One region of the Pseudarthrobacter sp. GQ63 genome, then DNA from elsewhere that is predicted to be linked to it. Evidence: riboswitches for the same ligand, from Rfam matches in the RefSeq annotation. Region 1 holds a riboswitch; the other holds the start of a gene.
What was found. A riboswitch is a leader RNA that binds a small molecule or an ion and turns the genes downstream of it on or off. The one in region 1 is predicted to bind thiamine pyrophosphate.
Positions count from the first base shown of each region.

Region 2: another riboswitch for thiamine pyrophosphate. It lies ahead of AC6CHP_RS02485 (FAD-dependent oxidoreductase); the one in region 1 lies ahead of AC6CHP_RS07510 (ECF transporter S component).

Region 1 is NZ_JCAXEF010000003.1:55,035-62,161, forward strand. It holds gene mnhG (monovalent cation/H(+) antiporter subunit G) at 1-131, shown strand, start outside; gene AC6CHP_RS07480 (DUF4235 domain-containing protein) at 211-474, opposite strand; gene AC6CHP_RS07485 (CDGSH iron-sulfur domain-containing protein) at 565-780, opposite strand; gene AC6CHP_RS07490 (iron-containing redox enzyme family protein) at 871-1,926, opposite strand; gene AC6CHP_RS07495 (DUF4383 domain-containing protein) at 1,994-2,509, opposite strand; gene AC6CHP_RS07500 (hypothetical protein) at 2,609-2,818, opposite strand; gene AC6CHP_RS07505 (heme-degrading domain-containing protein) at 2,948-3,490, opposite strand; TPP riboswitch at 3,564-3,703, shown strand; gene AC6CHP_RS07510 (ECF transporter S component) at 3,768-4,391, shown strand; gene AC6CHP_RS07515 (ABC transporter ATP-binding protein) at 4,391-5,944, shown strand; gene AC6CHP_RS07520 (energy-coupling factor transporter transmembrane component T family protein) at 5,941-6,741, shown strand; gene AC6CHP_RS07525 (glycoside hydrolase family 25 domain-containing protein) at 6,755-7,127, opposite strand, start outside.
Region 2 is NZ_JCAXEF010000001.1:499,779-506,905, forward strand. It holds gene AC6CHP_RS02470 (DEAD/DEAH box helicase) at 1-961, opposite strand, end outside; gene AC6CHP_RS02475 (RNB domain-containing ribonuclease) at 1,265-2,755, opposite strand; gene thiE (thiamine phosphate synthase) at 2,832-3,581, opposite strand; TPP riboswitch at 3,609-3,726, shown strand; gene AC6CHP_RS02485 (FAD-dependent oxidoreductase) at 3,722-5,077, shown strand; gene thiS (sulfur carrier protein ThiS) at 5,074-5,310, shown strand; gene AC6CHP_RS02495 (thiazole synthase) at 5,316-6,128, shown strand; gene AC6CHP_RS02500 (4a-hydroxytetrahydrobiopterin dehydratase) at 6,171-6,509, shown strand; gene AC6CHP_RS02505 (hypothetical protein) at 6,671-6,973, opposite strand; gene AC6CHP_RS02510 (DUF3107 domain-containing protein) at 7,011-7,127, opposite strand, start outside.

The DNA.
Region 1 (7,127 bases):
ACATGGTGGGCCGTGCGGGTTACCGTACCAAGCACCTGCACCGCGAACTCCTCACCTCCGACGAGCTGGAGGCCGTGGTGCAAAAAGCCGCCGCCAAAGCCGCCCGTGAGGACGGTTCCGGCGACGGCTGAGTGCTGGTGAGGGTGGCCCCGCGAGCGGGAGCGGTAGAAACAGCCCGGTTGGCCGGGGCTATTGGGGCTGGACTGCGTGCTAGACGATGTCCTGGCTCTTGGCGAACCTGGTGATGGCCCGCTGGGTGCCGCGGTTGGCCAGGACCTGGATGATGGTGCTGACAGAGGCCGAGATCAGCGCGAACGTCAGCGCGGACTGCAGGCTCGTGGGGACGTCCTCGTCCTTGCCGGTAGGCGGCTTGCGCCCGGTGGACTTTTCCCAGATGGTGTTGACCAGCTTGGTGCCGACGAAGCCGGCGCCGAGGCTCACGCCGGTGCCGAGCAGCTTGATGAAAAGGTTCATTCCTTAGTACTCCTTGCGGGCGGAAAACGGGCTGTTCCTAGCCTATCTGGCGTTTGCCGGGTCCCTTGCCCAGCGTGCCGCGTCACTTGTTCAGTCAGACGGGGGTTCGGTGCGGAACTTGATCATCTTGTGGGTGCCGTCGCAATAGGGCTTGATGGCTGAGGCGCTGCACCGGCACAGCGCCACGGTTTTGCGGTCACGGGGAACCGGTTCGCCGGAGGGCGTGACGAGCTCAAAGTCGCCGCGCACAATAAGGGGCCCGTCGGGGCAAACCACAATGGAGCTCTCGGTGGGTTCCTGGTTCATCTTTGCTCCTGCTGCGGATTGCTGGGAAATTTGGTGGAAGTCTTTGTTGCTGCCTGCGTAGGGCCTTCAGTGGGGTTCATGGCCTGATGCTCAGGCCGCAGCAGGCAATGCCTGCCTCAGCGAGGTCCCGCCGTTTTCCCAGGACTGCAGGATGTGCGCGGACAGCCTGCCATCCACGGCCATGACCGCGGTGGCTCCGAACAGGACGTCCGCCAGCAGGTGGGGTTCGGCCTCAACCAGCCCGCCCGCAAGGTCCCGGCCGGCAATCTGCTCGTGGACGGCGTCGGCCTCCACGTGCTCGTCGAAGTAGTGGGTGACGTCCGTATCGAATCCATGCCGTCGGAAGCCCCTGCCGTACAGGCGGTTGGGCTGGGAGGACGTCATCTCATAGATGGCCAGATGCCCCGTGATGGCTCCCCGCAACCGGCGGTTCAGGCCGAACAGGGACATCAGGTTCACAGCAGCGAGGGAGACCGCGGGGACGGCGTCCACGTATGCCCCGTACCGGTCCTCCATTCCCAGGCCCCGCATGGTGCGGGCAAAAAGGGCGCTGTGCATCCGCTCGGGCCGTCCACCGCCGTACTCGTCCGCCTGGATTTCCACCAGTGCCGCTTTCGGCCTGCCGGAGAGCCGCGGGATGGCGAAGGTGTGCGGGTCGGCTTCCTTCAGCTGGTAGATGGACTTGTGGATCAGGAATTCCTTGAGCTGGCCCAGGCTGGCCTTCCGGGCCACATACCGGGAGAGGCTGGGGCCGGTGTCGCGTGCAGCCAGGCCGAACAGGATGTCTGCCACTGCGTCGCTGGTGACACCGGGTCCGGCGGGAAGGTCCAGGTCACCGGCGGCGGCCGCGGCAGCCTCCCGGAGCGCGGCTTCGAACGGTTTTTCCAGCAGCTGGCGCACCCGGATCAGTTCCGGGGCCCACTCCCACTCGTCACCTACGCCCTCAAGGCCCGAGTAGTGGAGCTCGTAGAGGCAGAAGAGCGTCAGCTGGAGGTCGTCGTCGCCTATGATGTCCAGGGTCTCGGGAAGATTGCCGGCCACCGTCCGGTGCAGGGCCTCAAGGGCGCCCCCGTCCGTGCCCGGCAGCTCCGCGAGGACGCTGAATAATGCGGTGCTGACGGGACCCCGTGCTGCTGGGATTTTCATGGTGCTCCTTCAGGTCTGGCGTGTGCCGGGTTCCGTGCCCCCTGCACTGGGGGCCGGAAGATGGTGGTCAGCGGCCGCGGGTGCCGGGCGCTGGAGACGAGGCGGTGCTGGAGCTGCCGGCGCCGGAGCCGTCTCCGGCAGCGGCCGGGTCTGGTCCACGGGCGAGCATGATGGCCAGGGCAATCATGGCCAGGCCAAGAACCAGGTGGAGCCAGTTGTCGGCATCGTTTGCGGGGAGGAAGTTCGCCGGGGTGGTGTCACCGACCAGGAGGCCGTACAGCCAGAGGACCAGGTAGATGACACCGCCGTAGATGAGGAAGTTCCGTGCCTGCGGGTGCGAGCGCGACATGAGGACGCCGGTAAGTCCAAAGAGCAGGTGCACGGCGTTGTGGAGAACGGACACCTGGAAGATCCCGAGCAGCAGCGCTCCTGAGCCGTGCCCGGCCAGGTGGAGCGCGTCATAGTGTGAGGTGACGCCGGGAATGAATCCCAGGATGCCGGCCAGGCAGAACACGGCGCCCGTTGCGAGCGCAGCCTTCTGCAGGCCTGTTCGGGCGCCTGCCCGGCGGATGCTGGCTGCCATGTGCTGTACTCCTCAAACCCTGGAGACAACATAGTAAGCATGATTACTAAATAATTGCTAAGCAGGCTTTGTATTCCGCCGGTGTTTGGGCGCCGGTCACTAGCCTTCCGGGCCGGCCCATGAGTAGGGGTTTGTGTATGGACCTCCGCGGCGGCCGTGGTCGTAGCCTTGCTGCCAGGACTTCCCGACGGCGGACACCAGTTCCGCCAGCAGGGAATAGTAGGGGTGGTCCGGGCCGATGAAAATCATCTCGTCCCAGGCTTTGTCCAGCGCCGCCCGGACCTGGTTCTCGGTTGCTGGACCGGTCACGACGCCCTCCTGGATTGATCACCCGCCACTGCGCTCGAATGTACTCCCGGCCTTGCAGGGGTGTCCATGCCAGGAAAAACCTGTCATCCCTGGCCGGCAGGGCGCCGCGCGGTGCAGGCTTTCAGGGCGTCACTCCGCGCCAGCCGACCGGAGGATGTCGCGGAGTGCCTCGACCACCAGGTCATGGTCCTGCACCTGCGGCAATCCGGACACGGTGACGGTTGCTACGGCGCCCACCCCGGTGACGTACACGGGGAAGGAGCCGCCGTGCGCGGCGTAGAGGGCCTGGTCGAACCAGGCGTTGTCTTCAATACGTCCGCCGCCGCGCCGGGCGCGCAGCCCCACCAGCAGGGAAGGAACCTCGTACCGGGCGGCGGTCCGCTTCTTGGCCCGGATCCAGTGCCCGTTGTCCGGCGTTGCCCCCGGCAGGGCCACGTGGAAGAGGACCTGCTCACCCTTGGTGATGTCGATGGCGATGGGGAGCCCGCGCTCCTTGCCCAGCTCCACCAGGAGCAGTCCCAGGTTCAGGGAGTCGTCCAGGGAGAAGCCGGGAAATTGGAGCTCCCGGATCTCCGCCTCGATCCGGGCGATCAAGGCTTCAAGGGATCCCTCCGGCTGGGCATCGCGGGAATCCGGATCGTACTCGGTCACATCTGGTGGATTCGCAGTCATGGCCCACAATCTACCCCTCCCTGCGGTAAACTGGACCACGCCCAACAGGGCGGATATTTCACCAAACAGAATCATTCAACGACAGGGGAGCGCCGCCGTCGGCATCACTGGCCATGCCAGGGACCGCAGGTGGGCGCTGAGAGTGCGGACAGCCGCAGACCCTCGAACCTGATCCGGTTAGTACCGGCGCAAGGGAGTCGAGTTCTCGAAGTGCGCGCAGCGGCAGCAGTGCCGGTAGCCGCGTCCACTTTCCCCTCCTGTTCCTCAGGAGGATCACATGGCAACAACAGCAGTCAAGAAGCCCGCCGGCAAGTCCTGGCGCGTCGTGGACATCGTGGTGGCGGCCCTTATTGCCGTTGCCGGCGGCGTCATTTTCTGGGCCTGGTCCCAGGGGGCGGCCGCAGTCTCGGGACCCATGAACGCCGTCTACCCGCCCCTGACCGGCCTCATCGCCGGCGGCTGGATGATCCCGGCCGTCCTGGGCATGCTCATCATCCGCAAGCCAGGCGCCGCGCTCTTCTGCGAGACGGTGGCCGCCACAGGTGAACTGTTCATGGGCTCCCAGTACGGGGCGTCCGTTCTGTTCTCAGGATTCGTCCAGGGCCTGGGTGCCGAGATCATCTTCGCCATCTTCGTGTACCGGAAGTTCAACCTGCCCGTGGCACTGCTTGCCGGCGCCGCCGCCGGCCTTTTCTGCGGCCTGAACGACTCCTTCGCGCCGTGGGGCTGGAACATCGCCTACGCCGCCGGCGACAAGCTGGCCTACATCATCTTCACCGCCATCTCCGGCGCCATCATCGCCGGAGCCCTGTCCTGGATGGCCACCCGCGGCCTGGCCAGGACAGGGGTCCTGAGCTCCTTTGCATCACGCAAGGCGGCAACGGAGCCCGTCTTCTCCTGATGGGCGCCCCTTCGCGGCACGAGGCATCCGTCGCGGTGCGTCCGGCTGCCGTCACAGCCCGCGGCTGGGGCTGGCGCCATGCGGGGCGCGCCAAGCCGGCCGTCCGTGGCCTCGACCTGGAGATCCGCCCGGGGGAGCGCGTGCTCCTCCTGGGGCCATCCGGCGCGGGCAAGTCCACGCTCCTGCATGCCCTGGCAGGGGTACTGGGGGACATAGACGACGGCGGCGACGCCAGCGAGTCCGACGAGACGGGTTCGCTGCTGGTTGACGGTGCCGTGCCCCGCGAGCAGCGCGGCCGGGCCGGACTGATGCAGCAGGACCCGGAGACGCAGGTTGTCCTCTCCCGCGTTGGCGACGACGTCGCCTTCGGCGCCGAGAACCTCGCCGTGCCCCGCGAAGCCATCTGGGCCCGCGTGCACGAGGCGCTGGACGACGTCGGACTTTCCCACCTGCCGCTGGACCACCCGACGTCGGCCCTGTCCGGCGGGCAAAAACAGCGCTTGGCGCTGGCAGGAATCCTCGCCATGCGGCCTGGCCTGATTCTGCTCGACGAGCCCACGGCGAACCTGGACCCTGCCGGTGTGCTGGAAGTCCGCGACGCCGTGGGCCGCTGCCTGGACAAAACCGGTGCCACGCTGGTTGTGGTGGAGCACCGGGTGTCCGTGTGGAAGGACCTGGTGGACCGAATCGTGGTGCTGCAGCCGGGCAGCGCCACTGATGATGCCGTGCTGCTTGACGGTCCTCCGGACCGGGTGCTCGCGGACGCGCGGACCATGCTGGCGGCGGCCGGTGTGTGGGTGCCCGGGTATGTTCCTGAGACGCGTGCAAGGTCGGGCAACCCGGCTGCCGGCTCCGGCGGCCTCCTGCTGGCGGCCGAACACCTTGCGGTTTCCCGGGAACGTCCGCGCCGCAGCGGCTTTCGGAAGGTGCCCCCAGCGCCCGTCCAGCACGATATTTCCGCGCAGGTCCGGGCAGGGCAGGCGCTGGCCATCACAGGCCCCAACGGCGCGGGCAAGTCAACGTTTGCGCTGACCCTTGCAGGACTCCTGGAGCCCGTGGCTGGAAAGGTGTCCGCCACCCTGGACCTCAGCCGTGGCGCCGGGATAGACCCTTATAAGTGGAAAGCCGAGCAGCTCATCGAGCGGATTGGCACCGTGTTCCAGGAGCCAGAGCACCAGTTCGTCACCGGGAAGGTGCTGGACGAACTCCTGTTCGGTCCGCGGCACCTGGGGCACGGTGAGGAACGCGTGGACGAGCTGCTGGAGCGGTTGCGGCTGACCCACCTCGTGGACGCGAACCCCTTTACGCTGTCCGGCGGCGAGAAGCGGCGCCTCTCCGTGGCCACGGTCCTGGCGGCACATCCCCGCGTGCTCGTGCTGGACGAGCCGACGTTCGGCCAGGACGCCAACACCTGGGCGGAGCTGGCCTCGTTCCTGTCCGAGCTCCTGGATGGCGGCACCGCCGTGGTGTCCGTGACGCACGACGCCGAGTTCACCGCCGCGCTGGGTGGAACCGAGCTGCGGATGGCTGCCGGGGAACCGGTGGCGCCATGAGGCAGGAACTGAACCTGCGGGACAACCAGGCCCTGCTGACCCGCGCCAATCCCCTGAGCAAGTTCGCCGCCGTCTTCCTCATCACGGCAGTGCTGGCGCTTTCGATCGACTGGGTTTCCGCGTCGGTGGCGCTGGCCTTCGAATTCCTGCTGTTCCCGCTCGCAGGCCTGACGCTGACGCTGCTGTGGCAACGCGGCTGGCCGCTGATCCTCGCAGCGGCCGTGGGGGGGTGGAGTACCTCAATCCTGGCTCCGGACAGCGGAAGGACGCTGATCGACGTCGGCATCTGGACCATGAGCGAAGGCTCGCTGGAACTGGGGATCGGCTTCATGCTGCGCGGGCTGGCCATCGCCCTTCCGGCGGTGCTGCTCATGAGCTGCACCGACCCCACGGACCTGGCCGATGCCCTGGCACAGAAGGCCCGCCTGCCGCACCGCTTTGTGCTGGGGACCCTTGCCGCCATGAGGCTGGTGGGCCTGATGGCGGAAGAGTGGCAGACCATCGGCATGGCGCGCAGGGCCCGGGGCGTGGGTTCGCGCGGCAACGCCGTGCAGCGGTTGAAAGCGACGCTGGGGCAGAGCTTCGGGCTCCTGGTGCAGGCAATCCGCCGGGCGTCACGGCTGGCAGTGACCATGGAAGCGCGCGGTTTCGGCGGCGGACGCCGGACGTGGGCGCGCGAATCCACCTTCAGCACGCTCGATGCCTGGGTGCTTGCCGGGGGCGTCGTGATGGCGGGAACAGCGGTGGTTGCAGCAGTGTCCCTGGGGACATGGAACATGGTGTGGCTGGGAAGCTGATACCTGGGCCGGCCTAGGGGCAGGCATAGTTGTAGTCGAAACCCTTGGACACGAACTGGGCCAGCACCACCCTGCCGCCGCCCGTCAGCGGCTCCTGTGAACAGGAGCTCGCCGCCCCGGAGGCGTTGAGGGACCCGGCCAGCCAGCTGGGAAGCGAATAAAGGTTGCTCGAGCTGCTGACTCTTCCGACAATCCGGTCCCACTGCTGGCCGGTAGAGTAGATCCCCACCTCGGCTCCGATGCTGTGGAAGAAATCAGTCATGCCTTCGAGGACGGTCCGGTTGGCATCCTTGTCGGTGCGGGACCAGCTGTTCTCCGTCTCAACGTCCAGCCACCAGAAGTACGAGGAGGGGTTGCTGATCCCGCGGAAGTACGCGTCGTCGTAC
Region 2 (7,127 bases), on a different contig from region 1:
CGCCGTGGATCGCGGCGGCGGCAAAACCCCGGTCCACCAGTTCCTCGGCGACCTTGGCCGCGGTGCGCTTGGTCTTGGTGAAGATGATGGTCCGGCCGCGGCCCTTGGCCTGGAGGATGCGGGCCACCACTTCGATCTTGTCCATGCTGTGCGCACGGTAGATCAGCTGGCGGATATCCCGCTTGGTGAGGCCTTCGTCATCCGGATCAGCAGCACGGATGTGGGTGGGCTGGGTCATGTAGCGGCGGGCCATGGCAATGACGGGGCCGGGCATGGTGGCGGAGAACAGCAGGGTCTGGCGGACTGCCGGCGTGGCCGCGATCAGGGTTTCGACGTCGGGCAGGAAGCCGAGGTCAAGCATTTCGTCGGCCTCGTCCAGGATGACGACCTTGACGTTTTTCAGGCTCAGGTGCTTCTGCTTGTAGAGGTCGATGAGGCGCCCGGGGGTTCCCACCACAACCTCCACGCCATTCTTCAGGGCTTCCACCTGGGGCTCGTAGGCCCGGCCGCCGTAGATGGTGGCGATGCGTGCGTTCCTCTTGCGGGAGGCCGTCTGCAGGTCGTTGGCCACCTGCACCGCGAGTTCACGGGTGGGAACGATGACCAGGGCCTGCGGTGCGCCGGGGACAGCGAGCTTTTCGTAGCCGGCGTCGTCCCGGCCCACCACCCGCTGCAGGGCGGGGATGCCGAAGCCCAGGGTCTTGCCGGTGCCGGTCTTCGCCTGGCCGATGATGTCGTGGCCGGAGAGGGCCACCGGCAGGGTCATGGCCTGGATGGGGAAGGGATGGGTGATGCCGGCGTCCGCGAGGGATTCCACGATGTCGGCGCGGACGTTGAAGTCCGCGAAGGACTTCTCCTCAATCTCGTGCGGCTTCTCGTCGGAGATGATGGTCTCTTCCGGCTCGATCGTTTCGGTGCCGGAGTCGTCCGTCAGGAGCTGGTGGGTATGCAATTCACTCACGTGGAGTTTCCTTATTCATTTGGGCATTGGCGCTGCCTGCTCAACGGGCCGGCCCAAGGCCGTTCCGGAGCACGCTCAGGCGCGCAAGCAATTCCAGTGGAAGCCGATCGCGGGCTATCTAAAATGCTGGCACTGGTGACCAGCGGGTGTATCTCAAGATCGCGTAGGGGCGGGCTTGTTGGTTTCAAATCAAGGAAATCAACGACCGGGCATCCATTTCTACCTCTTCAGTCTAGCCGCACGGGGACGGAAACCCGGCTTTGGCCCGGTGTGCCTGCCTACCCGCAGGAAGAACCGCCCCTCTCAGGACAAGGACGGGACCAGCTCGAAATGCACTTCCCGGGTGGCAATGTCGGAGGACACCAGGCGTACCCGGACCTTGGTTCCGGCCACCAGTTCGCCGGCACAACGGGCCGTGACGGCAGGCTCGGCCATCTGGATGATGCCCGAGCCGCCGTTGCCGTTGCCGTTCTTTCCGTTGCCGCCGTTCCCGTTTTCCTTCTGGGGCTTGGATCCGGAGATCACGATCGCGTCGAACTCCTGTCCGATGTGGTTCACGAGGAGCGCCGCCTCCACTGTGTCCAGGGCCAAGCGTTCCATCCGGGACGCCAACTGGTCCGAGCTGGCCATGATCTCGGGAAGCGACGGCAGCGCCTCACGGACCCAGCCGGGCACCTCGCCGCCGTTGCACAGGGCCTCGCAGGTCACCAGGACAAAGCGGTCCACCAGGCGGCGCAGCGGTGCGGTGGTGTGGGCGTAGGCGGCCCCGATGGCTGACTGCACGGCGTCCTCAGGGACCGTGCCGTCGAACGCCGTATACGCCGCACCGCGGAAGAGCATTCCCGCTGAGTGCATGATGGCCAGCTGGCGGGGATCGGTGGGATCCAGGCTGCGGAGGTATTCGCCGTAGCTGACCTCACCGTCCCAGGGCTTCCCAAGTGCCTCCGTCTGGAGCCGGAAATGGTGCAGGGAACGCTCGTCCGGTGAGGGCATGGTGCGGAGGATGCCCACTTTGCCGGCCAGCATGAGCTGCGCCGCCGCCATTCCCGTCATGAGCGAGATCTGGGCGTTCCAGTCCTCCACCGGAAGCTGCGGGGCCGCGGCAATCCGGTAGCCGCCGTCGGGAAGCTGGACAATCTCCTGGTCCGGCATGTTCAGGCTGGCACCCTCCCTGGCACGCTCCAGCTCCACGCGCTTGAGCCCCACCTCTTTGAGGAGGACCAGGACGTCTGAAGGGCTGCCGCCGTCCAGTTCCGCCTGGGCACCCTTGTAGCTGAGCTTGGCGCGGCTGCGCATCCGAGCCCGCCTGACCGTCACGGTTGTGACCTCGGCGCGGGCATCAAGGCGGAAGTCCCACACGAACGCGGAACAGTCCTGCCCCGGCAGGAGGCTTCCGGCGCCCTCGCTGATGACCTCCGGGTGCAGCGGAATGCGGCCGTCCGGGGTGTAGAAAGTCTGGCCGCGGCGCCGCGTCTCGGCATCCAGGGGACCGCCGGGAGCCACGAATGAGGGCACGTCGGCGATGGCGTAGAGCACGCGGTAGCTGCTGCCGTCCCGTTCAATGTGGAGCGCCTGGTCAAGGTCCGTGGACGACGCCGGATCGATGGTGATGAAGTCGATGCCCGTCAGGTCATGGGACGGCAGCTGCAGTGCCGACACCGCGGCCTCGGCGTCCTCCACGGCATCTTCCGGGTAGTCGCCCGGCAGCTCAAGCTCCGTCCGCAGGGCGCTGAGTGCAGCCTCGAGGGCGTTGGTGTGCTCGTGGACACTGGGGGCCAGCCGATGATGTGACACGAAAATCAGCGTAGCCCGAATTCCGCGAATAGTGCAGGGAACCGCCCGCGGGATGCGCCGCAGATCCGGCGCCGCGTCACGGGCGGGCGGCGTCCAGCGCGTCGAGCAGCGATGCGGCTGCGGCTGCCGGATCGTCGGCTTCCGTAATGGCCCGGACCACCACGATCCTGCTGGCCCCGGCTTCCACCACCTGTTCCACGTTGCCGTGGTCTATCCCGCCGATCGCGAACCAGGGCACGCCGCCGTCGGACTGTCCCTGCCCCTGCGCCGCTGAAGCGGCGGCCGCATACGTCACCAGGTCCAGGCCGACGGCGGCGCGGCCGGGCTTGGTGGGTGTTGCCCACAGCGGGCCTACGCAGAAGTAGTCGAGCGCCGCCGGGCCGGCGGCCGCGGCCAGGGCGGCATCCACCTGTTCAGGGCTGTGGCTGGACAGGCCGATGGCGGCGTTCCCGTTCAGCAGCGTCCGGGCTGCCTTGAGGGGAAGGTCTTTCTGCCCGATGTGGAACACCGGCGCTCCTGACAGCACGGCAATGTCGGCGCGGTCGTTGACTGCCCATAGCCTGCCGTGGCGGACCGCCGCCTCCTTTAGGATCGCTAAAAGTTCCAGCTCCTCGGCGGCTTCGATGGACTTGTCCCGGAGCTGGATGATGTCCACGCCGCCAGCGAATGCGGCATCCACGAACTGTTCGAAGTCGCCCCTGCTGCGGCGCGCGTCCGTGCAGAGGTAAAGGCGCGCACTGTGCAAACCGGCGCTGCCCTCCGCGTTGATAAAGGCGTCTGTTCCGGACGGACGGGAAGCGGCGGCAGGGGGGTGGGACACATTCATGGGAGCCAGCCTAATTCCTTTACACTGGGCTCGTACTGCGGGAGCCGCGGCAGCTGTCACAAAGCGCCGGGCTGAGAGGGCGTCAGAGCCGACCGCTTGACCTGATCCGGTTAATACCGGCGTAGGGAAGGAGACTACCGATGCCTGACGTGCATGCCGTAAGCGGCCCCCCGTCTTCCGGCTCCACAATCACAACCGACGTTGCGGTGATCGGCGGAGGAGCCATCGGCCACGGCATCGCCTGGGAGGCGAGGCGGTCGGGCCGTTCGGTGGTGGTGATCGACGACGCCCCCGGCTCCGGAGCCAGCTGGGCGGCCGCAGGGATGCTTGCGCCGGTGAGCGAACTGCACTACCAGGAGGAGGACCTCCTGGAACTCATGCTCGAAGCCTCCGCCCGCTGGCCCGGTTTCGCTGCGGACCTCGCTGCGGCCGCGGACTCGGATCCCGGATATCTTACGACGCCGACCCTCGCCGTGGGTGCCGATGCCGCGGACAGGCGGGCGCTGCTGGACCTGCGTGCCGTCCAGCAGGCCAACGGCCTCACGGTTGAACCGCTCACCATCCGCGAGGCCCGGCGCCGCGAGCCCCTCTTGAGTCCGGGCATTGCCTGTGCGCTGGATACGCCGGGGGACCACCAGGTGGACCCCCGGCTGCTGGTGGCCTGCCTCCGCCGGGCCCTGGCGGGGGGTGCCCGCGCGACCGTAAGCGGCGTTGCCCGCGCCGCAGAGGGATTCGCCGTGCCGGACAAGGCAGCCGGCCTGCTCTGGCAGGACGGGGCCGTAGCCGGGGTAGCCCTGGAGGGCGGGGGTACCGTGCTGGCCGGGGAGACGGTGGTGGCCAACGGACTGCACGCCCCGGGACTCACCGGACTGCCAGTGAGCCTGCACCTGCCGCTGCGGCCGGTCCATGGGGACATCCTTCGACTTGCGGTACCGGCGCACCTCAGGCCCCTGGTGACCTCCACCATCCGCGGACTCGTGCGCGGTGTCCCCGTATATATCGTTCCGCGGCAGGACGGAACAGTGGTGATCGGGGCAACCCAGCGTGAGGACGCGTTGGGCAGGGGGGCGGGCTCCAGCGCCGGGGCGGTATCGGCAGGAGGCGTATACCAGCTTCTCCGCGATGCCCAGGTGCTGGTGCCCGCGGTCGCTGAGCTGGAGCTGCTCGAGTGCACGGCCCGCGCCCGGCCCGGCACACCGGACAACGCCCCGCTGCTCGGAAGGGTGCCGCTGCCCGGAGGACCTGAGGACCGGCAGACGGCGTCTGAAATGCCCGGCGCCCAAGGGTCACGCCACGTGCAAGGGCTCATCATTGCCACCGGATTCTTCCGGCACGGCATCCTGCTCACCCCGGCTGCGGCCGCAATCTGCCGCGAACTCATGGACGGCATCGAGGACCCCCGGTGGGCCCCGTTCAACCCCGGCCGGTTTCCCGCTGCTCCCTCCCACCTGGTTGAAGCGGCTGCAACCCCACCCAACACCCAGGAGACAGCATGAATATCACCCTGAACGGAACCGGCCACACCGTGGCCAACGACGCTTCCATCACCGCGCTCGTCAGCGAGGTCACCGGCCGTCCACTGGCCGCGGACGGCCGGGCCACGGACGGGCGGAAGCTGGGTGTGGCCGTAGCCCGCAACGCCCAGGTGGTGCCCCGGAGCCTGTGGTCCGCCACGGCGCTCGCCGAGGGCGACGACGTCGAACTTGTCACGGCAGTACAGGGAGGCTGACCACCATGACCGGAACCACCATCACCAACAGCCAGCTCTCCGGCGTCCAGGACCCCCTGGTGATCGACGGCGTCCCACTGGCATCCCGGCTCATCATGGGCACCGGCGGCGCGCCCAGCCTGGACGGCCTGGGCGCCGCACTCCTGGCCTCCGGCACCTCACTGACCACCGTGGCCATGCGCCGCTATTCGCCGGATGAGGCGGGTTCGCTGTTCCAGCTGCTGGTGGACCACGGCATCCGGGTCCTGCCCAACACCGCGGGGTGTTTTACTGCACGTGATGCTGTGCTGACCGCTGAACTGGCACGGGAGGCCCTGGAAACCGACTGGGTGAAGCTTGAGGTCATCGCCGACGAACACACCCTCCTGCCGGACGCCGTGGAGCTCGTGGACGCCACAGAGCAGCTGGTCAACAGGGGATTCAAGGTCTTCGCGTACACCAATGACGACCCCGTGCTGGCCCTGCGGCTGGAGAACCTCGGAGCCACCGCTGTGATGCCGCTTGGCTCGCCCATCGGCACCGGCCTGGGCATCCTCAATCCGCACAACATCGAGCTCATCGTGTCCCGGGCCTCGGTACCGGTGGTGCTTGACGCGGGCATCGGCACGGCCTCCGACGCAGCCCTCGCCATGGAACTGGGCTGCGACGCCGTGCTCCTGGCCACGGCGGTGACCCGGGCGCAGAACCCTGCCCTGATGGGGGAGGCCTTCAAGCACGCCGTCATCGCCGGTAGGCTGGCGAAAGCGGCTGGTCGCATACCCCGCCGTGAACATGCGCTGGCGTCGTCGGCAATGGAGGGCCGGGCCGAGTTCCTGTAGGCCCGCCTTCTGCCGGCCGGCGCCCTGATCCCAGGAGCAGCAGTGGCCGGCAAAGATGCACTTCCCCCGGAACGGATCGACGAAGCCCTGGCTGAACTGCCTGACTGGCGGGCCGGCAACGGCGGGCTGGTCACTGTCTTCAAGATGCCGACGGCGGCTGCCGCACTTGAGCTGATTGCCGCCGTCGGACGCCTGGCCGAGGAACAGAACCACCATCCGGACCTCGACTGGCGTTACAACCGCGTCTTTATCCGTTACACGTCCCACGACGCCGGGGGACAGGTGACCGGCCGGGACCTCGCCGCAGCCGCAGGAGCAAGTGAAGCAGCGGCAGCGGCGGGCGCCAAGGCAGAGCCGGCAAAGTACGTGCAGGGGCATTAGCTGGCTGCGCAGCGTTGGTTGCCCCCAGCAGAACAGTCGGGTCGCTGAGCGTCCGCGCCACCAGCCCCTGTGTCCTTAACCGGCGGTGGCCGCCACCCCCAAGGGGATAGCGGCCACTGCCGGTGGGCTTGAAGTGCGCTGCACGAGGTGCCCGGCAGGCCTCAGGCCCGAAGGATTGCCGTGAGCCGTTCTGTATCCTGGCGCGCACGTGAACGGCCCAGGTAGATGGCGGCCGCCGTTGCGGACGCGGCTCCGAGCACGATCGGCAGGACCCAGGGGATCCAGGTGCGTCCCGGCAGGTATCCGAATCCGGCGGCCATCAGGATGATCCATGCCAGGGCTGCCACGGCCACGGAAACCCCGGCGGGCACGCCAGCCCCGTACTTGGCATGCCGCTTGTCGTTTGCCCAGACAATAAAGCCTGCGGCGGCGGCCGCCAGTACAACAATGGTCAGCGAAAGCATGGTCCTCCTTGGGCTACGGGTGGTTCGTCGGCAGGCCCTAGAACTGGCCGAAACCTACGCGCCGTGCCTCTTCGGCTCCGATCTCCACGTAGCCCAGGGCGTTTCCGGGAACAATGATCAGGCGTCCCTTGTCATCCTTCAGGCGGAGTTCGCT